Regions from separate parts of the Pseudoduganella sp. OTU4001 genome, predicted to be linked through region 2. Evidence: predicted binding sites of a transcription regulator. Region 2 holds the regulator's gene; the other holds the start of a gene.
What was found. Region 2 encodes NrdR, which represses ribonucleotide reductase genes. Its sites were predicted from a motif close to CACNANATNTNGTG; they were not measured.
Positions count from the first base shown of each region.

Region 1: a site for NrdR is predicted at 1,490-1,503, ahead of AAHE99_RS10635 (ribonucleoside-diphosphate reductase subunit alpha). Genes of this name have one in related genera too.

Region 1 covers NZ_JASATG010000009.1:66,164-76,470, reverse strand. The annotation lists gene AAHE99_RS10635 (ribonucleoside-diphosphate reductase subunit alpha) at 1-1,456, opposite strand, end outside; gene AAHE99_RS10630 (sigma-54-dependent transcriptional regulator) at 1,749-3,224, opposite strand; gene AAHE99_RS10625 (sensor histidine kinase) at 3,221-4,873, opposite strand; gene AAHE99_RS10620 (PP0621 family protein) at 4,886-5,143, opposite strand; gene AAHE99_RS10615 (cytochrome C assembly family protein) at 5,140-5,943, opposite strand; gene AAHE99_RS10610 (hypothetical protein) at 6,074-8,353, shown strand; gene AAHE99_RS10605 (M48 family metallopeptidase) at 8,357-9,139, opposite strand; gene AAHE99_RS10600 (M48 family metallopeptidase) at 9,267-10,250, opposite strand; gene AAHE99_RS10595 (YjgN family protein) at 10,250-10,307, opposite strand, start outside.
Region 2 covers NZ_JASATG010000028.1:15,691-25,997, reverse strand. The annotation lists gene AAHE99_RS20720 (LysR substrate-binding domain-containing protein) at 1-272, opposite strand, end outside; gene AAHE99_RS20715 (RidA family protein) at 390-782, shown strand; tRNA gene AAHE99_RS20710 (tRNA-Lys) at 875-950, opposite strand; tRNA gene AAHE99_RS20705 (tRNA-Lys) at 969-1,044, opposite strand; gene ybgF (tol-pal system protein YbgF) at 1,109-1,858, opposite strand; gene pal (peptidoglycan-associated lipoprotein Pal) at 1,944-2,471, opposite strand; gene tolB (Tol-Pal system beta propeller repeat protein TolB) at 2,521-3,789, opposite strand; gene AAHE99_RS20685 (energy transducer TonB) at 3,801-4,643, opposite strand; gene AAHE99_RS20680 (biopolymer transporter ExbD) at 4,647-5,084, opposite strand; gene tolQ (protein TolQ) at 5,100-5,789, opposite strand; gene ybgC (tol-pal system-associated acyl-CoA thioesterase) at 5,808-6,206, opposite strand; gene AAHE99_RS20665 (SDR family oxidoreductase) at 6,328-7,071, opposite strand; ZMP/ZTP riboswitch at 7,245-7,357, shown strand; gene glyA (serine hydroxymethyltransferase) at 7,439-8,683, shown strand; gene nrdR (transcriptional regulator NrdR) at 8,761-9,234, shown strand; gene pilV (type IV pilus modification protein PilV) at 9,295-9,855, shown strand; gene AAHE99_RS20645 (PilW family protein) at 9,852-10,307, shown strand, end outside.

The sequences.
Region 1 (10,307 bases), on a different contig from region 2:
AGTTCGCGGTGTTCATGTCGTGGGTGCGGCGGCGGTCGTCGCCGGTGTTCTTGCGCAGGTCGAGGAATTCCTCGATGTCCATGTGCCAGGTTTCCAGGTAGGCGCAGACCGCGCCTTTACGCTTGCCGCCCTGGTTCACTGCCACGGCGGTGTCGTTCACCACTTTCAGGAACGGTACAACGCCTTGCGACTTGCCGTTGGTGCCCTTGATGTGGGCGCCCAGGGCGCGCACCGGGGTCCAGTCGTTGCCCAGGCCGCCGGCGAACTTGGCCAGCAGTGCGTTTTCCTTGATGGCGTCGTAGATGCCTTCCAGGTCGTCGGACACGGTGGTCAGGTAGCAGGAGGACAGCTGCGAACGCTGGGTGCCGGAGTTGAACAGGGTCGGGGTCGACGACATGAAGTCGAAGGTCGACAGCAGGTTGTAGAACTCGATGGCGCGCGCTTCGCGGTCGGTTTCGTTCAGGGCCAGGCCCATGGCGACACGCATGTAGAAGGCCTGCGGCATTTCAATGCGCACATCGCGCACGTGCAGGAAGTAGCGGTCGTACAGGGTTTGCAGGCCGATGTAGCCGAACTGCAGGTCGCGGTCGGCCACCAGGGCCTTGGCCAGCTTGGCCAGGTCGAACTTGCCCAGTTCTTCGTTCAGCAGTTCTGCTGCGATACCTTTGGCGATGTACTGTGGGAAGTACTCGATGTAGGCAGCGGCGGCGCCGGCTTGCGGCACTTCCTTGCCGAACACTTCCTTACGGATGGTGTGCAGCAGGATGCGGGCGGTGACCTGGGAGTACGCAGGGTCCTTTTCCATCAGCGCGCGGGCAGCCAGGATGGCGGACTTGTGCAGTTCTTCGACCGGCACGCCGTCGTACAGGTTCTTCACGGTTTCGGCCAGGATGGCGTCGGCATCGACGTGCTTTTCCAGGCCCTTGCAGGCGGCGCCGATCAGGTCGCGCACTTCCTGCATCACCAGCGGACGGGACACGCCGTTCTCGGTGACGTTGATCTGTGGTTCCGCCGCGTCGGTGGCGCCGGCCGCTTCTTTCTTCAGGCGGCGCTGTTCCATGTGCTTGGCGCGGTACAGCACGTAGGAACGTGCCACGTCGTGTTCGCCGGAGCGCATCAGGGCCAGTTCAACCTGGTCTTGCACGTCTTCGATATGGAAGGTGCCGCCGGCTGGCTGGCGGCGCATCAGGGCGGCCACCACGTTGTTGGTCAGTTCTTCCACCAGTTCACGGATGCGGGCGGAGGCCGCACCCTGACCACCGTTCACCGCCAGGAATGCCTTGGTCATCGCCACGGCGATCTTGGACGGCTCGAACGCGACCACGGCGCCGTTGCGGCGGATGATGCGGTAGTCGGCCATCTGGCTGGCAGGAACAGCGACGCCGCCGGCGGTTTCACCAGCGGAAACAGGCACTTGTGGCGCCTGGGTGATGGAAATGTCTTGAGTAGATTGCATTTATGCTCCGCGTATTCAGTATTTGTTTATGACCACTATATCTAGTGAACCATCGAATTCTGTCCACTAATTGTAGTGACGCGATTCGATCCGCACAAGATGAAATTTTTTCGTTTTTGCCACGATTCTTATTGACTTTTGGATTCCCCGATCAACACAAGCGATCGGCGGTGAGCGAGTACTAACACTGCTTTTTTATTATGCAATGTTGCGACGCAGCATGAGGTTGTGCATTGGCAAAAACGCTACAACAATGAAGGGCTTTTTCGCGGCGGAGCGGGATTATAGACGATCAGTCCGGGTCCTGTATGTTGAGCTTTTGCATCTGGTAGCGCAGCTGGCGGAAACTGATGCCCAGCAGCTGGGCAGCCTGGGTGCGGTTGAAATTGGTCTGCGCCAGCGCGCGGCTGATGATTTCGCGCTCGACCGCTTCCAGATAGGCCGGCAGGTTGCTGGGCAAGATGTCCAGCACCGGCAGCGGCGGCATGGTCGGTTCGCCGGAGGCGGCCGCGTCGGCGACGGCGGCCTCCCCTGCCCCGCCGGGCGCCGGGGCTGGCACCGGCGCTGGGGCTGCGGCGGGGGCTGGCGCAGGCGCCGGGACGGGCGGCGGCAGCGAGCCGCCTTTCAGTGCCAGGTCTTCCGCAGAAATCACGCCATCGTTGGAAAACGCCAGCGCGCGTTCCAGGATGTTTTCCAGCTCGCGCACGTTGCCGGGGAAGCTGTAGCCTTTCAGGACTTCCAGCACGCCGGGGCCCAGCACGGCCTTGTGCTCGAAAGTGCCGAGGCGCGCCAGGATGGCGTCGATCAGTTCATCCAGGTCATCCAGGCGCTCGCGCAGCGGGGCCAGGCGCAGTTCGATCACATTCAGGCGGTAGAACAAGTCCTGGCGGAACTGGCCTTCTTCCACCAGTTTTTCCAGGTTCTTGTGGGTGGCGCTGATCAGGCGCACGTCCACCGGTTCTTCGGCGGTGGCGCCGATCTTGCGCACGCGGCGTTCCTGGATGGCGCGCAGCAGCTTGACCTGCATGGCCAGCGGCAGGTCGGCCACCTCGTCCAGCATCAGGGTGCCGCCGTTGGCGGCCTGGAAGAAGCCATCGCGTTCGTCGGCGGCGCCGGTGAAGGCGCCCTTGCGGTAGCCGAAGAACTCGGCCTCCATCAGCGCTTCGGGAATCGCGCCGCAGTTGACGGCGATGAAGGGCTTGTCGGCGCGCGAGCTCTGGGCGTGGATTTCACGCGCCGCCAGTTCCTTGCCGCTACCGGATTCGCCGTTGATGGCGATCGGCGCCATGGAGCGGGCCAGGCGCGCGATCTGGGCGCGCAGCGACTGGATGGCGGCCGAGCTGCCGCGCAGGCGGCTGGGTTGCTGGCTGCCGGCGGCCGGTACGGCGGCCGGGGCCTGCTCGTTCAGCTTGAGCGCCGACTGCACCAGCACGCGCAGCTGGTCCAGCTGCACCGGCTTGCTGACGTAATCGAAGGCGCCCGCCTTCAGCGCCACCACGGCGTTTTCGGCGCTACCGAAGGCGGTCACCACCGCGATCGGGGTGTTCTTGCCGCTGGCACTGACGTCGCGCACCAGTTCCAGCCCGAGGCCATCGGGCAGGCGCATATCGGTCAGCACCAGCTGGTAGTCTTTTTCGGCGAACAGCTGGCGCGCGTGCCGAAGCGTTTCGGTGCTGTCCACGTCCAGCCCCATCTTCAGCAGGGTAATTTCGAGCAGTTCGCGCAGGTCGGCTTCGTCGTCGACGACCAGGACACGTGGAGCAGTCATGCGGTTCTCGCAAAGGTAATCACAAAGCGGCCGCTCGACTTGCGGGCGCCGCCGTCTGTCATGCCGGCGTCGAAACGGTGTTCGTAATCGAGCATGGCATCGTTATTCAAGCACAATTCGCGCGCCAGATACAGGCCCAGGCCCGTGCCCTTGCTCGAGGTGGTGTAGAACGGCTCGAACAGGTGGGCCCGCACCTGCGGCGAAATGCCGGGGCCGTCGTCCTGCACGTGCAGCTCGAGCGGGCGGCCCGGCAGCAGCACGATGAACACCTTGATGCTGGCCGGGGTGCCGCTGGCGTAGCGCACCGCGTTATTGAGCAGGTTGATCAACACTTCGCGCAGGTGCAGCGGGTCGAAACGCACGGTGACCTGCTGCATGCCGCCCAGGCAGACGATGCGGCTGTCGAGCTTATGGGTTTCGTCGAATTCGGCCTTCAGTTCGTTGAGGAAGCCTTCCAGCTCCATCGGCTCGTGGTGGCTTTGCGCCTTGCGCGACAGCTGCAGGATGTCTTCCACCATGCGGTTCACGCGCGCCACGTTGTCGCTGATGATTTTCAGCAGGCGCTTGTGCACCGGCGTCTGCAGGTCCTCTTCCAGCAAGGAATTGGCGTGGCCGATGGCCGACAGCGGGTTGCGCACCTCGTGCGCGATGCTGGCGGTCAGGCGGCCCATGGAGGCCAGTTTCAGCTGCTGCGCCTTTTCTTCGATGCTGGTCACGTCTTCCAGGAAGATCACGTTGCGCTCGACGTCCAGGCCGGCGGTGTCGGCGGGGGCAAAGCGCAGTTTCAGGTGCAGGGCCACGTCGCGCCGCGCGCTCCAGGCCGCGGTCATTTCCTGCAGCGCCGGGTCGGCATACGGTTTGATGGTGATGAAGGCGGTCGCCTGGGCCGGGTCGGCGCGCCAGGCCTCGTAGGCCACGGCGACCGGCTGCAGCACGGCGCCGTCCAGCGCCAGCGCCGGGCCGCCCAGCATCTGCTGCGCCGCCGGGTTGCTCATATATATAGCGCCGTCCGGGCCGACCACCAGGATGCCGTCAGCCGAATGCGACATGACCAGGCGGTTGACGGCCTGCTGCACGCCGATCTCGATGCCGCGCTGGGCGGCCAGTTCCTCCTGCCCGATCAGGCGCGCCGCCATGCGGTTCACCACCAGCACGGCGGCAAACCAGGCGATGCCGTACAGGCCGGTCTGCATCATCTGCGAATCGTCGGTGGCCGAGGTGTAGGCCAGCCAGGTGCTGTGGGCCAGCATGAACAGGGTGGCCAGCGAAGCGCTGAACAGCGCCAGCAGCAGCGGCGCCAGGATGGCGCAGCCGGCCAGCGGGAACAGGTACAGGATGCCGAAGCCGGAGCGCATGCCGCCGGTCGCCATATATAACAGGGAGATGAAGGTCAGGTCGCAGGCCACCTGCGACATCATCTGCAGCATGAAGTGGCTGCGCCAGCGGCTGGCCAGGGCCTGCAAGCCGGCCGCGACCAGCAGGTAGCTGCCGCAAATCTGCGCCGTCGATTCGCGCGCTTCCACATGCCCGGAGCTGAAGTACAGCAGCAGGACGATGGCAATGACGATGCGGGTGGCGCCCAGCGCCTGCAGCGAACGCCAGAAGGTATCGCGCGAGGCGGCCGACAGGGAATGGAGGCGGGCGAACACGCTGCGGCGGCCTTAGTGCGGGGCGTGCGCCGCGCTGCAGTAATCGCGGCCGTTGGCGGGCACGTTCTCGGAGGCCGGGAAGTGCACGCCGCAGTGCGCGCATTGCAGCATCTTTTCCGTCGGCTGCTCGGCGGGGCGCTGCGGCTGCTGGCGTTGCGCGGGCTGCTGGCCTTGGGCGCCTGGCGGCGGGCCGCTCATCTTGCGCAGCTTGCTGCGGATCGCAGCGACGACCAGGATCACCAGCGCAATCCAGAACAAAAGACGTGTCATGCCAAACCTCGGTGTAAAACCACTTCCATTACAAAACGGCTGCCGACATAGGCCAGCAGCAGGGTCGCAAAGCCCGCCAGCGTGAAGCTGAGGGCCGTCTTGCCGCGCCAGCCGCGGAAGTGGCGGCCCGCCAGCAAGGCGGCAAACAGGACCCAGGACAGCAGGGTGAAGACGGATTTGTGGTCCCACTTCAGCGCGCGCCCAAACAATTCTTCGGTAAACACAATGCCCGACAGGACGGTCAGGCTCAGCAGCACGAAGCCGAAGCCGATCAGGCGGAACAGCAGCTTTTCCATGGTCAGCAGCGCCGGCAGCTGGTCGAGCGCGGTGGCGAAGATGCCGGCGCGGTCGCTGCGGGTGTGCAGGCGCGACTCCTGCAGCGCCATCAGCACGGCGTGGAAGGCGGCGATGGTCAGCGTGCTGTAGGCCAGGGTGGCGACGGCGATATGCCAGCCCAGCATCGGCGAGCGGCCGGCAGTCGGGATCAGCGCGCCGGGGAAGCCGGCTTGCAGCGCCACGGCCAGCGCGGCCACCGGCATTACGATGCGGCGCAGGCCATCGAGCGGGAAATTCTGGTTCTCCAGCCAGTAGGCGCCGACCGAAATCCACAGCGCGGAGGACAGCATGGTGGCGAAACCGATGCGCAGCGAGCCTGGGACCATCACGTCGATCCACAGCGCGACGCCGTGCAGCAGCCAGGCGCCGGCCGTCAGTGCGGCTATCGGCGCGGCCTTGCGGGAGGGGAGAACTGCACAAACCAGGTAAAGCAGCGTTGCTGCGATCAGGAAGTAAATTTGCATTCAGTAAGTTTAACCGAATTCCCGCCGCCTACCGCCCCGGCGCCGGGGTGGGTGACAAAGCGTGAGCCTTTCCGGTGCCATGCAGTCGTACAATTTCCACATCTTTTACAAATAAATAAGAGAACCCCGCATGAAACGTACTATTTTGGCAACCTCGCTGCTGCTGGCCCTTAGCGCTTGCGGCGGCGGCGGCGGCTCCGCCCCGTCCACCACCAACCCGCCTGCCACGCCCCCGTCCACCACCATTCCACCGGTCCAGACTGTCGACCTCATGCTGAGCGCCGCCAGCACCCAGGTCCAGGCCGGCGCGGCGCCAGTGGCCCTGACCGCCACCGCTACCAACGGCGCAGCCGTGAGCTGGCAGTTATCGGCTGGTGCGCCGGGCGCACTGTCCGCCACGACCGGCGGCGCGGTCACCTATATCCCGCCGGCGACCCTGCAGGCCAACACCCAGGTCACCATCACCGCCACGGCCGACGGCGTCAGCAAGTCCATCGTCTTGACGGTGACGCCGGTTTCCACCATCACGCTGAATGCGCCGGCGTTCCTGGCCATGGCCGGCGGTGCTCCGCTCGCGTTGACGGCCAACTCGCCTGGCAGCGCCAGCATCAACTGGCAACTGGCGCCTGGCATGCCTGGCGCCCTTTCCGCCAGCACCGGCAAGCAGGTGAATTACCTGCCGCCTGCCAGCCTGGCGACCATCACCCAGGTGGCGGTCACCCTCACAGCCGACAACATCAGCAAAAACTTTACTTTTACCGTCTATCCAGACCCGGGCGCGCCCGGGCTGCGTGCGGTGGCAGGCGCGCTGTGGCAGGCGCCCGGCATGGTGGATGGCAGCGGCGCCGCCGCGTCCTTCTCTTCCCTGCAAGCCATCGCCGCCGACGGCAATGGCGGCTATGTGGTGCTGGACCGCTCGGATGCGCAGATCGCCCTGCGCAAGGTTAGTACGACGGGCGTGGTGAGCACGCTGTACGTGGGCGAAACGCTGCCGGAGAATATCAACTCCTACCTGCCCAAGGTGGCGGTCGCCAGCGATGGCGCTGTCTGGCTGCTGGAAGAGCGCTTGGGCAGCAACCGGCGCCTGCGCCGCGTCAACCTGGCCGGTCAGGGCATGACGGTGCTGGAGAATCTCAAATTCAGCGAGGTTGCCGAAATCCAGCCCGCCACCGACGGCGCGGTCTACCTGATCAGCGGGTCGGCCATCCGGCGCATCACCCCGGAAGGCGTTATCAGTCCCTTTGCCGGCACCCTGACCGACGGCAGCACCTATAACACGCCGCGCGTCGACGGCACGGGCACGGCCGCACAATTCAACCTGATCTGGGACACGGCCAGCGACCGCGCCGGCAACCTGGTGGTGAATGATAATGGTGTGCTGCGCCGCGTGACCGCCGGCGCCAAGGTGACGACGATCGCTACGCCGGGCCTGAATGGCAACAGCATCCACAGCCTGGCAGGCAGCGCCGACGGCAGCGCCATCATCTACAACAACGACGGCATCTTCAAGCTGGGCGCCGACAATACGCTCAGCACCCTGCTGCAGGGACAGGCCGGCGTCCGCTTCATCGGCGCCAGCAGCGATGGCCGCGTGGCGCTGGTGCTAGCTAGCGAGTTGCGCCAGCTCTCAGGCGGCAAACCGCTGCCGCTGGCCGGCGCATCCAGCGAGACCCATATGCCGCTGGATGGCGCCCCAGGCATGGCGCGCTTCGACCAGCCAGCCCATATCGCGGCCGACCCGGTTGGGAATATCTATGTCACCGACACGCCGGGCGTGATGACTCCATCGGCATTGGGCTTTGGGCCAGGCGGCATGGTGATCCGCAAGATCGCGCCTGACGGCACGGTCTCCACGCTAATGGGCGACAAATCATTCGATATCCGCAGCGGCATGGTGGCCGACCGCGCCGGCAACCTGTACCTGTCCGAAGCCCGCTCGCCGCAGGGCCGCATCGAGGTACTGGGCGGCGCTATCGTCAAGGTGACACCGGCCGGCGTGATCAGCGTGTTTGCCGGGGTACGCCCGGACGGCGTGAACAATTACGCACCGCCAGCCGACGGCACCGGCACTGCCGCGCGCTTTGTCGGCCCGGCGATTATCGGCATGGATGCGGAGGAAAATATCTACGTCAGCGACAAGACCTACTACGGCAACCAGGCTAGCCTGCGCAAAATCACGCCCGCCGGCGTGGTCAGCACCATCAGCGCCCTACCCGCCGGCCTGGGTGCCGCGTCCGATGGCTATATTTATCAGCCACGCGGCAGCACCATCGTGCGCATTGCGCCGGATGGCAAGGAAACCGTGGTGGCGGACAAACTGAAGGCGCCAAGTGCTGTCACACAAATTGGTCCTTACACGCTGGGCGTGCTGGACAGCGGACAGGTACTGAAGCTGGTACTGCCGCACTAGGCCTTAATGCCCGGCGCGCTCCCGCAGGCGCGCCAGGCGCTCCCCGCTGAGGGGGTGCATGGCGAGGTAGCTGTGCTGCGTGCCGCCTTGGGCATGCAGCGCGGCCGGCGCCTCTTCCAGGCTGCGCAATGACAGCCCGTTGTGTTCGAGCAGATCGGCGGCGTAGCGGTCGGCCTCGATTTCGTCTTTTTGCGCCCACACCAGCTGCGGCAAGCGCCCTGCCTGGCTCGACACCAGCCATCCCATATCGCCACTGACCATGCCGGCGGCTGCCGGCAGCACGGCTTCTTGCACCATACGCTGCAGCATATGGCGCCGGTGCAGGTGGCCCAGTTCATGCGCCAGCACGGCCAGCACCGCGCCGTCGTCGGGCAGCGCCTGCACCAGGGCATCGGTCAGGATGATGTCGCCCGAAGGCAGGGTGAAGGCGATCGCGCCGGCATGGCCGGAGCGGAACAACAGGCGGTGCGGCGGGGCCCCTTCATGCGGCGCCTGCAGGCCGGCGAAGGCGGCGGCGATACGCTCCTGCTGCGGCTGCGGCAGGCTGCTCGGCGCCAGGGTGTGGATGTCCAGCTCATGCAGCACGTCCCGGCCGAGGCGCTCGGCCAGGGCCGGCGCCATGCTGTCAGCCAGCTGCCCGGCCACCAGCGGCCGTGCCAGTTGCCAGCCGCCCAGCAGCGCGGCGGCCAGCGCCGCAACCAGCGCCACCCGCCGCCATTGCCGCGGCGCCCGCACCCGGTCCGGGGCGGAAGCTTCGATCAATTCGGGTGCGGCGAGCGTTTGCACAAGACAAGTCCAAGAAAATTAACTTAACAACAAGATGCACGCTCGCCGCACATCTTGTCAATAAGAAACTTTATAAGAAGCACAAAAGTGTGCACGAGAGTGACAATGTGTGAGAGAAGGCAAGTACTTAGCGGCCGCGCTGGCGCAGCCGCGCCAGCCTTTCCTCACTCAGGGGATGGGTCGACAGGTAGGCGTTGGACGGGCCTTTCCGCTCGCGGGACAGCAGTTCGAACACCTGCTCCAGCTGGCGCAGCGGCAAGCCGTTATGCAGCAGCATGTCGGCGGCATAATCGTCTGCTTCGTTCTCCGCGTCGCGCGAGTAGTTCAGGTCCAGCAGCATGGCCGATGCGGTGGACACCATGCCGTTCACATCGCCGAACATGAGGCCACCGGTGGCTGCGACCACCGAGCCCTGGATGATGCGGCGCGACATGTGGCGCCGATGCAGGTGCCCCAGCTCGTGCGCCAGCACCGCCAGTACGGCGCCGTCGGACAGCTCGTTCACCAGTTCGTCGGTCAGGACGATGTCGCCGGACGGCATGGCGAAGGCGTTGGGGCCGATATTGCCTTTCCTGAATTGCAGCTGGTAGGACGGCGCATCCGCGTGCGGCGCCTGCAGGGCGGCGAAGGAAGCGGCAATCCGCTGGCGCCGCGCCGCATCCACCTCCGAGGGCTGAAGCACGCGCTTGTCCATCAGCTCCAGCAGGCCTTGCCCCATCTTGCGCTCGACCGATGCCGGCATGGCCTGGGCGATATAGTCGGCCGCCAGCGGCAAGCCATACAGGTAGCCCGGCACCATCACCGCCACGGTGCCGGCGAACGCCGCCAGCACCATGCGCCAGCTGCGCTGCATGCGCACCACCACGCTGTCGCGGTGGCCCGTCGCATCGAGCAGCGCATCGAAGGCGGCCCGGTCGTCCGGTTCGAAACAAGCTTCGTCGGGGAAGGTCACCTTGCGCACCGCGTACGCGCTGCGCTCCGAAACGCGCAGCTCGCGCAGCGCGCAGCTGCGCTCCACATCGCCGGACAGCGTGGCGGTATCGCCGCTGACCGTCAGCGTTACGCGGTGCAGGCGCGAGGTCTTCCCGTCGAAATAACGCCCGGCCAGCATCAGAGTGCGATGTCGAAATCGAACACGTCGGCCACGCCTTCGCCGGCCGCGCCCTGG
Region 2 (10,307 bases):
CGCGGCACGGTGGATTCGCCCAGGATATTGTTTTCGATGTCTTCAAGCTCGGCCAGCAGGCGAATCACGCGCTCGTAATAAGCGGCGCCGGCCGTCGTCACATTCACTTTACGGGTCGTTCTGTTAAGCAGCTTGATGCGCAGGTTGGCTTCCAATTGCTGCACCAGTTGAGTGACTGTGGTCTTGCTCACATCCAGCGTTTCGGCGGCCTTGGTAAAGCTGCCAGCCTCGACAACGCGGACGAATGCCCGCATGCCTTCCAGTTTGTCCATCACACGGCTCCAACAATAGTTCTGATTCCTCAAACAGTGTAGCAGTTGTTTTACGGTTTATCTGAACGATGGGCGGAGTTATAGTGCCCGGACCCACCACCACAAGGAGCAAGCACGATGAAAACGCACGAAACCATTTTTCCAGCTGGGCGGCACGAGCTGTACGCAGTCCATAAATATTCAGCCGCGATCCGTTCTGGCGATTTACTGTTCGTATCCGGCCAGGTCGGCAGCCGCACAGACGGCGCGCCGGAACCTGAATTCGAGGCACAGGTGCGGCTGGCGTTTGATAATCTGAAGGCGACACTGAAGGCGGGGGGATGCGAACTGGACGACATCGTTGACGTGATGACTTTTCACACGGACCCGGAAAAGCAGTTCGCTACGGTCCTGGCAGTAAAGGACGAAATTTTTCCAAAGGCGCCTTATCCGAACTGGACCGCCCTGGGTGTCAACTGGTTGGCCGGGTTCGACTTCGAGATCAAAGTTATTGCCCGGATTCCTGGCTGAGCGCTCCGCTTCTGTTGGTCCCATTGCGAACAGCGGGTGACCAGAAACAAAAAAGCCCACGAATCGAAATTCGTGGGCTTCCTTGCGTATCTTGGTAGGCCGTGCGGGGCTCGAACCTGCGACCAACGGATTAAAAGTCCGCTGCTCTACCAACTGAGCTAACGACCCAAGGTTCCTCTATTCGAATGGTAGGCCGTGCGGGGCTCGAACCTGCGACCAACGGATTAAAAGTCCGCTGCTCTACCAACTGAGCTAACGACCCGTCGAAAGAAGAAGCGAGATTATAGGCTGGACTGACCCAGCTGTCAAATGCCCGCCAGTACTTTTTATTTACCTTTCAGGCGTTCCTTGGCGGTCGCCGCCGCCGCAGTGCCAGGGTAGGCCTTGATCAGGTCCTGGAGTGTCTTTTTGGCATTGTTGACGGCCTTCAGCTCGGTCTGGCAGCTGGCGATGTTCAGCATGGCGTCGGCAGCTTTCGGGTTGTCCGGCCAGTTCTTTACCACCAGCTGCTGGGCGGTGATGGCGCTCTTGCAGTCGCCTTGGGCGTAGTAGGCATTGCCCAGCCAGTACTGGGCGTTGGAGGCGTAGGCGGAGGCGCCGAAGCGCTTGACGAAGTCCTGCAGCGCGTTGGCGGCGCCTTTGTAGTCGCCGCTCTTGAATTGCGCCATGGCGTTGTCGTAGGCGTTCTGTTCGTCCATGTTGACGGAGGTGGTCTGGCCGTCGATGGTGACCTGGCGCGGCTCCAGTTTCTTGATGCGGGCGTCGAGGTCGGTGTAGAAGTCCTTCTGGCGCTTCTGGGCCACCTGGATTTCATTGAGCAGGATTTCGACCTGGCCGCGCAGGCGCGAAATCTCTTCGCGCATCTGGTCCTGGCCAGCGATCAGGTCCAGCGTGGCGCTCTTGTCGGTCTTGGTGTCGATCAGGTTCTTCAGGTCCGCTTCCAGCTTGGAGACCTTGGCCTTCAGGTCGGTAATCGCTTTGCGCGCTTCTTCGTCGTCGAAGATGCCGGCGGAGGCGCTCAGGGGCAGGGTGGCGGCGAACAGGGCTGCCATCAGGGCAGACTTGGTGAATTTCATCGATCTTCCTTGCACAAAAAAGAAATGGGGCAGGGCGCAGTATAAACTGCGCGCTGCCCCTTGTGCGTCATGTTAAGCCGGAAGATTACTTGGCTTTGTACACGATGTCAGCACGGCGGTTCTGTGCCCATGCTTCTTCGGTGTGGCCTTCAGCTTTTGGCTTCTCTTCGCCCAGGGAAACGGCTTCCATGCGGGCTTCTGGCACGCCCAGGGCTGCCATCGACTTGCGCACGGCTTCAGCGCGCTTCTGGCCCAGGGCCAGGTTGTACTCGGAGCCACCGCGTTCGTCGGTGTTGCCTTGGATCAGGATGGAGCGCTGGGCGTTCTTCACCAGGTAGCCGGAGTGGTTCGACACCACTTCCTTGCCGTCTTCGCGAACAACGTAGCTGTCGAAGTCGAAGTACACGGAACGGTTAGCCAGCTTGCCGCCTGGGATATCCAGTTCGTCAACTTGAGCTTGTACTGGGGCAACCGCGCGGGTGTCAGGCTGGGCTACTGGAGCCACTGGCTTTTCAACCACTTCAGGTGCTTTCTCCACTGGCTTGGTGCTCGAGCAAGCTGCCAGTACGGAAGCGATGCTGAGGATGAAGGCTACGTGTTTTACATTACGCATTTTTATTTCTCCTGGTCGTTAAAGGTGCTACTTCTCGTTTACTTCTTCTTTACTTCATGAAAGGACCCCAAGTGGGCTCCTTGATATTGCCCGCCTGAATGCTCAGGCGCTGCTTAACCCGGCCGTCTGTCGACGCGATGGCCAGCGAGCGGCGGCCGCCGTTCTGAGTGGCGTACAAGATGTACTTGCCATTCGGAGCAAAGCTCGGCGAATCGTCGCTGGTGGTGTCGGACAGGCGTTGCTCCTGGCGCGATTCCAGGTCCAGTACGAACAGCTGGAAGGCGCCGCCGTCGCGCCGCGAAATATAAGCCAGCGTCTTGCCATCGGAAGAAATACGCGGGCTGATATTGTAGGAAGAGCCGAACGTCACACGCTGCGCTTCGCCGCCGTTGACGCTCATGCGATAAATCTGCGGGCCGCCGCTGCGGTCGCTGGTGAAGTACACGTACTGGCCGTCGTGGCTGAACTGCGGTTCGGTGTCGATGGTGGAACCGGTGGTCAGGCGGCGCAGGCCGGAGCCGTCCGCATTGGCGATGAAGATCTGGGTGTTGCCGGTCTTCGAGAGCGCCACTGCAATCTTGCTGCCATCCGGCGACCAGGCCGGCGCCGAGTTATTGCCCTTCTCGTTGGCGATCACGGTGCGCTGGCGGGTTACCAGGTTCTGCACGTAGACCACCGGCTTGCGCTGCTCGAACGAAACGTAAGCCACCTTGGTGCCGTCCGGCGACCAGGAAGGGGAGATGATCGGCTCGGTCGAAGTCAGGGCCGGGATCACGTTTTCGCCGTCGGCGTCCGCTACTTCCAGGCGGTACTGCTTGCCTTGCTGGACCACATAGGCGATACGGGTCGAGAACACGCCCTTGATGCCGGTCAGCTTTTCATAGATGTCGTCGGCGATCTTGTGCGCGGCCAGGCGGCCGTACTGGCTTGGCACCTGGGTCTTCATGGTGGACAGGTCGTTGCCGGCGCCGGTGGAGAGCAGGCGGTACTGCACGTCGAAGTAGCCATTGCCCAGCGGCTGCACGGAGCAGGCCGCGAAGGCGTCGGCGCCGCGCGCTTTCCAGCTGGTGGCGTCCAGCTGCATCAGGTTGGTGGTCGCACCAGCGTCGATGATCTTGAACATGCCGCTGCGGGTCAGGTCGGCCTTGATGATTTCCGAGATCTGGGCTGGCGCTGCCGCCTCGTTGGCGCAAGGGCCGATTGCTACCGGAATCTGGTTGCTGCCCACGCCGGAAATTTCGACGCGCAGCTGTGCCTGTGCCGACAGCGCAAACGCGGCGCCGGCCACTACGAACAGGGTTTTTGCGTTGTTCAACATTCTAACGATCCTTATTGCCGCATTTCCTTGAGTTTGAAGGTCGCCGTGATCTCACGTTCCACCGTGCCGTCCTTGCGCTTTGGCAGCGGGGAGGCATTGCGGATCGCGTTTTCGATCGCGGTATCGTAAGCCGCGACGCCGCTGGATTTTACCTTGCGGACGCCCATTACTTCACCAGTCGGCAGCTGGGTGATGGTGTAGACAGCTTCGACATCTTCCTGCCCTGGATAGTTCAGGAAGCTTCGAATCTTCGTCACGATCGCAGCTTTATAGCCATCGTCCAGACGCGGTGCGGTGGACCTGGCTGCCGTGCCGGTGGAGCCGGCTGCGGCCGTACCCATGATGCGTTTCATTTCCGCTTCACGGACTTTGGCCAGCTTTTCCTTCTCTTTCAGTTCCGCCAGTTTCTTGGCTTTTTCTTTTTCAGCCTTCTCTTTTTTCTCCAGCTCGGCCAGTTTCTTCTCTTCTTCTTTTTTCTTCTTCAGCTCGGCCAGCTTCTTCTCTTCCAGTTCCTTCTTTTCCTTCTCTTTCTGCTTGCGCAGCGCGATCTCCGGATCAGGCTGCGGCGGCTTCACCACTTCCGGCGGCGGCGCTTCCGGCTCCGGCGGCTTGGCAGGCGGCTCCGGTTCCGGTTCGGGCTCCGGTTGCGGCTCGGCTTGCGGCGCGGCCATCTGCGTGGTCATGTCCCAGATCTCGGCATCGACGCCGGTCGGATCATTGTTCCAGCGGATGCCCACCCACAGGAACGCAAACAGCAGGCAGTGCATGGCCAGGGCGAGTACAAACGCGCGCGTACCGCCGTGCCGCTTGGGCACGCGGTACGGTCCGCCTGCATTCGCCATCGTCATTGCCATGCCTTACTTCGTTGCCAGACCAACGCGGTTAATCCCCATTTTCTTGGCTTCGGAAATCAGCTGGATCACGTCGTCGTACTTGCTTTCCTTGTCGCCGGCGATCAGCACCGGATACTCGGGATATTGTTCATGCATGGCGCGCAGCTTGCGCACCAGGGCATCGCGGTTCGGCTCGGTTTCCGGCGCTTCGGCGGCCTTGCCGGCCACGCCGATCGACAGCGAGCCATTGGCTTTCAGCTGCACCTGGATATAGGCGTCCGGTGGGCGCACCGCTTTTTCAGCGTGCGGCAGGTCGATCGACTGCGGGTTGTTCGAGGTCGGCATCACCATGAAGATGATCAGCAGGCAGAGCATCACGTCGATGTAAGGCACGACGTTGATCTCGGACTTGAGCTTGCGGCCGCGGCCGCCGCGCATGCTGCTGGAGAGGGAAGAGGCCATCTTCAGTTTCGCCTTTTAACGGGACTGGCGCTGCAGGATGTTCGAGAATTCTTCAACGAAGCTCTCGAAGCGGATCGCCAGGCGGTCAATATCGTGCGAGAAGCGGTTGTACGCCACCACGGCCGGGATCGCGGCGAACAGGCCGATAGCGGTAGCGATCAGCGCTTCCGCAATACCTGGCGCCACGGCGCTCAGGGTGGCTTGCTGCACATTGGCCAGGCCACGGAAGGCGTTCATGATGCCCCACACGGTACCGAGCAGGCCGATGTACGGCGACACCGAACCGACCGAGGCCAGGAAGGCCAGGTGGGCTTCCAGTGCATCCATTTCGCGCTGGAAGGCGGCGCGCATGGCGCGGCGGGCGCCGTCCAGTACTGCGCCCAGGTCCATGTCGCGGCTGGCGGCAGCGGCTTGCTTGCCCTTGATGAACTCGCCCATGCCGGCTTCGAAGATGCGCGCCAGCGCGCCGCTGTTGGCGCGGTTGCTGCCGGCGCTCTGGTGCAGGGCGTGCAGGTTGCCGCCGGCCCAGAAGGTCTTTTCGAATTCAATGGTTTGCTTGCGCGCGCCGCGCACGTCGAACAGCTTCTTGAAGATATAGCTCCAGCTCATCACGGAGATGGCCAGCAGCAGCGCCATGATCAACTGAACGATCAGATGAGCGTTGGTGATGAGGGAGATGAAGGAGAGGTCTTGAGTGACGTTCATTATTTCTCAATCTAATTATTATGCGCGCATGCGGGCCGCTACGGCATCCGGAACAGCGCGCGGGCGCAGGGCCGAATCAACGCAGCCAACCTTGACGTGGGCGGTATTCAGCAGGCGCTCGCCGCACCACGCTTCCTGGACGAACTGGATCGATGCGCGTCCCAGCTTTTCGATACGAAGCGTCAATTTTATTACATCGTCCAAACGTGCCGGCGCGTGGTAGTCCGCGCTGACATTTTTGACCACAAACATGGCGTCGTGCTCACGCAGCAGGATGTCCTGGTTCACGCCAAGGGAGCGCAACCATTCCGTGCGTGCGCGCTCGAAGAACTTTAAATAGTTCGCGTAATAGACAATCCCGCCGGCGTCCGTGTCTTCGTAATAAACGCGGACATCCCAGGTGAATTCAGACGACATAGATAAATCGGCTACTAAATGAGAATGGGCAACATTTTACGCCAAATAATTAGGCGATTCCGTTGATTTGCACAATCTCGTAACAATTGCTTACGGTTTTCCCTTATATGCGCCCGGCATTTTAGCTGCGTTTGATGGCGAAAGGGGAGAATCCTTGGCAAGTTGGCATCAATTCGATCAAATTTACGTTGATATGTGGCGGCAATGTTGCAATCCAGAAAGCCGTGTTCGCGATGTCGTCGGCCGTAAGCGGGGTGGTGCCTTCGTAGACCTTGGCTGCCGCCGTGTCGTCCTTCAGGCGCACGTTGGAGAATTCGGTACCGCCGCACAGGCCGGGCGCGATATTGGTGGCGCGCACGCCGGTGCCGATCAGGTCGGCACGCAGGTTCAGCGTGAACTGTTCGACGAAGGCTTTGGTGGCTCCGTATACATTACCGCCCGGGTAGGGGTAGTGGCCGGCCACCGAGCCCAGGTTGATGATGGTGCCGCGGCCGCGTTCGACCATGCCGGGCAGCAGGGCGTGGGTCATGGTGACCAGGCCGGTGCAGTTGGTGGAAATCATGGTTTCCCAGTCTTCCAGCGGGGCTTCGTGGGCGCCTTTGACGCCCAGCGCGAGGCCGGCGTTGTTGATCAGGACGTCGATTTCTTTCCATTCGGCCGGCAGGGAGGCCAGGGCAGACTGGATGGCGGCTTTGTCGGTGACGTCCAGTTTGACCGGGAGCAGGTTGGGGCCGAGTTCGGCGGCCAGGCCTTCCAGGCGCTCGGCACGGCGGCCGGCGGCGATCACCTTATGGCCGTTTTGCACGAAAACCCGCGCCATCGCGGCGCCAAAACCGGCGGTGGCGCCGGTAACTAACACGATCATGGTCGAACTCCCAATATTGAAGGCTTGATTCTATCAAAACCGGTAAACCGGTGTCTTACCCACAGGGTCAGACACCGGTTTACCGGTTCTAGGCCGAATCAAAGGCGAAATAAGTCGAAACCAGCCAAACGATTGCCGATATTTGCCAGTTAAATTACAATCTTGGCTCCATTACTGTCTCACGTAACTGGCGAAAAACCAGCTGGCTGCATAGCGCCGCTGGTGAGAGGTGGGCAACCACCGGGGAACGTGAGATTTCAAACAGCCGTTCGCCTGGGCAGCCTCGATGGAAGAGCACGACTCGGCTGTCCTGTCACTTTTGGCTCCCGATTCGATCCAATCTGCCTTAAAAAACTGGAGTAATTTCATGTTCGCAAAAGATCACACCCTCGCCAACGTTGACGCGGAGCTGTTTGCCGCCATCCAGAACGAGAACAAGCGCCAGCACGACCACATCGAGCTGATCGCCTCCGAGAACTACACCTCGCCAGCGGTAATGGAAGCCCAGGGCTCCCAGCTGACCAACAAGTACGCCGAAGGCTACCCAGGCAAGCGTTACTACGGCGGCTGCGAGAACGTCGACGTCGTTGAGCAATTGGCCATCGACCGCGTCAAGCAGCTGTTCGGCGCCGAAGCCGCCAACGTGCAGCCTAACTCCGGCTCCCAGGCTAACCAGGGCGTGTTCTTCGCCGTGCTGAAACCAGGCGACACCATCATGGGCATGTCGCTGGCCGAAGGCGGCCACCTGACCCACGGCATGGCGCTGAACATGTCCGGCAAATGGTTCAACGTCGTTTCCTACGGCCTGACCGCGGAAGAAGATATCGACTACGACGCCATGGAAGCGCTGGCCAAGGAACACAAGCCAAAGCTGATCATCGCCGGCGCATCGGCCTTCTCCAAGAAGATCGACTTCGAGCGCTTCGCCAAGGTAGCCAAGTCCGTCGGCGCCTACTTCATGGTCGACATGGCCCACTACGCCGGCCTGATCGCCGCTGGCCTGTACCCGAATCCAGTGCCGCACGCCGACTTCGTGACCTCCACCACCCACAAGTCCCTGCGCGGCCCACGCGGCGGCATCATCCTGATGAAGGCCGAACACGAAAAGATCATCAACTCCGCGATCTTCCCAGGCATCCAGGGCGGCCCGCTGATGCACGTGATCGCCGGCAAGGCAGTGGCGTTCAAGGAAGCGCTGTCCCCAGAATTCAAGGCCTACCAGCAGCAAGTGGTGAAGAACGCCGACGTGCTGGCCAAGACCCTGATCAAGCGCGGCCTGCGCATCGTGTCCGGCGGCACCGAGTCGCACGTGTTCCTGGTCGACCTGCGCGCCAAGAACCTGACCGGTAAGGAAGCGGAAGCGATCCTGGGCCAGGCGCACATGACCTGCAACAAGAACGGCATCCCGAACGACCCGCAGAAGCCATTCGTGACTTCCGGCATCCGTCTGGGCTCGCCAGCCTTCACCACCCGCGGTTTCAAGGAAGCCGAAGCGGAACAAGTGGGCAACCTGATCGCCGACGTGCTGGATAACCCGCACGACGCAGCAACCATCGAGCGCGTGAAAGCCGCTGTGAAAGTGCTGGCTGATAAATTCCCTGTTTACGCCTAAGCACGCGGTTGGTACTATCAAGGCGCCGGGCCGAAAGGTCCGGCGCTTTTTCATTACATAATAAGAGACGCACCTCCATGAAATGCCCGTTTTGCCAGCACGATGATATCCAGGTCCTCGACACGCGCGTGTCGGAGGAGGGGGACGCCATCAAGCGGCGCCGGCGCTGCGTCAATTGCGATAAGCGTTTCACCACCTGGGAACGCATTGAACTGACCATGCCGTATGTGGTCAAGAAAAATGGCAGCCGCACCGAGTTCGCGGCTGAGAAGCTGCGCGCCAGCCTGATGCTGGCCCTGCGCAAGCGCCCCGTTGCGGCTGAGTCAGTCGACAAGGCCATCGCCTCCATCGAAGAAAAGCTGTTGACCAGCGGCCAGCGTGAAGTCGACTCCGTCTACGTTGGCGAGCTCGTCATGGCTGAACTCAAGCGCCTCGACAAGGTGGCGTATATCCGCTTTGCTTCCGTCTACAAGAACTTCGAAGACCTGGCTGAGTTCCAGGACGCGATCGAAGAAGTTGGCGACGGTCAAGAGCTCTCTCCCAAGGCTTGATATTTCTCAAACCCGCCTGACCGCTGCTGGCTAACTTGATCAGCAGGGGAGGGCTGCGCCATGCGTCGTCCAACTGCGGGATTTACCATGGTGGAAGTGCTGGTTGCCGTGCTGCTGCTGGCTGTTGGGCTGGTCGGCGCGCTGGCGATGCAGGCCTATGCCATGCGCACACGGCAGGAAACGGCCTTGCAGAACGAAGCCCTGCAAGCCGCCGCCTCGCTCGCCGACCGCATCCGCGCCAACGCGGCGCAGTCCTCTTCCTACCTGGGATTTGATTCCGAGGCGCCGCCCGCGCCGGCGGCGCCAGGCACCTGCACCGATACACCATGCGACACCAGCACGCTTGCCGCGCGCGAGCTGGATGAGTTCCGCCAGCACCTGTCGGCGAGCTTGCCAGGCGCCCGCGCCTCAGTTTGCAGGGACGCCGCCGCATCAGGTGGCGCGCTGCAATGGGCGTGCTCCGGCAGCCCGGACGCCACCATCGTCATCAAGGTCGGCTGGCGCAGCCGCCAGCCGGCGTACTCCGCCACGAACACCGCGCCACAGCTCGTACTGCCGGTCGCCTTGCCCGCCGTGCCCGCACCGCCGTCCGCCGGGCCCACCCTTGGAGGCGGCCAATGACCATACACCAACGCGGCCTGGCCCTGGCCGAAGTCCTGGTCGCCATGATGCTCAGCCTCCTGGTCGCCGTGGTGGCAGCCACGCTGCTGCACGCATCAACCGGCGACTTCATGTTCAACGGCGCCAACACCCGCATTGACGACAACGGCCGCTTCGTCCTGGCCGTGATTGGCCAAGCGCTGCGCCAGGCCGGCTACCCCGGCGAACCCGACGCCACCCCGCCATCCGCGCCCGCCGCGCTGGCAGTGGAGGGCCGTGACGCCGCCAGCGTTGCGAGCCAGTCGGACGGCATGGGTGCTCCGCTTCCCGCCATCAATGGCAGCGACGTACTCGCCATCCGCTACGCGCCCGCAGCCAATCCTGGCGCGGGCGGCGGCAGCGCAATGCTCAACTGCGCCGGCTTCCCGTCCGAGGCCGGCGAATGGGCCTGGAGCATTTTCTACGTCGCCCGC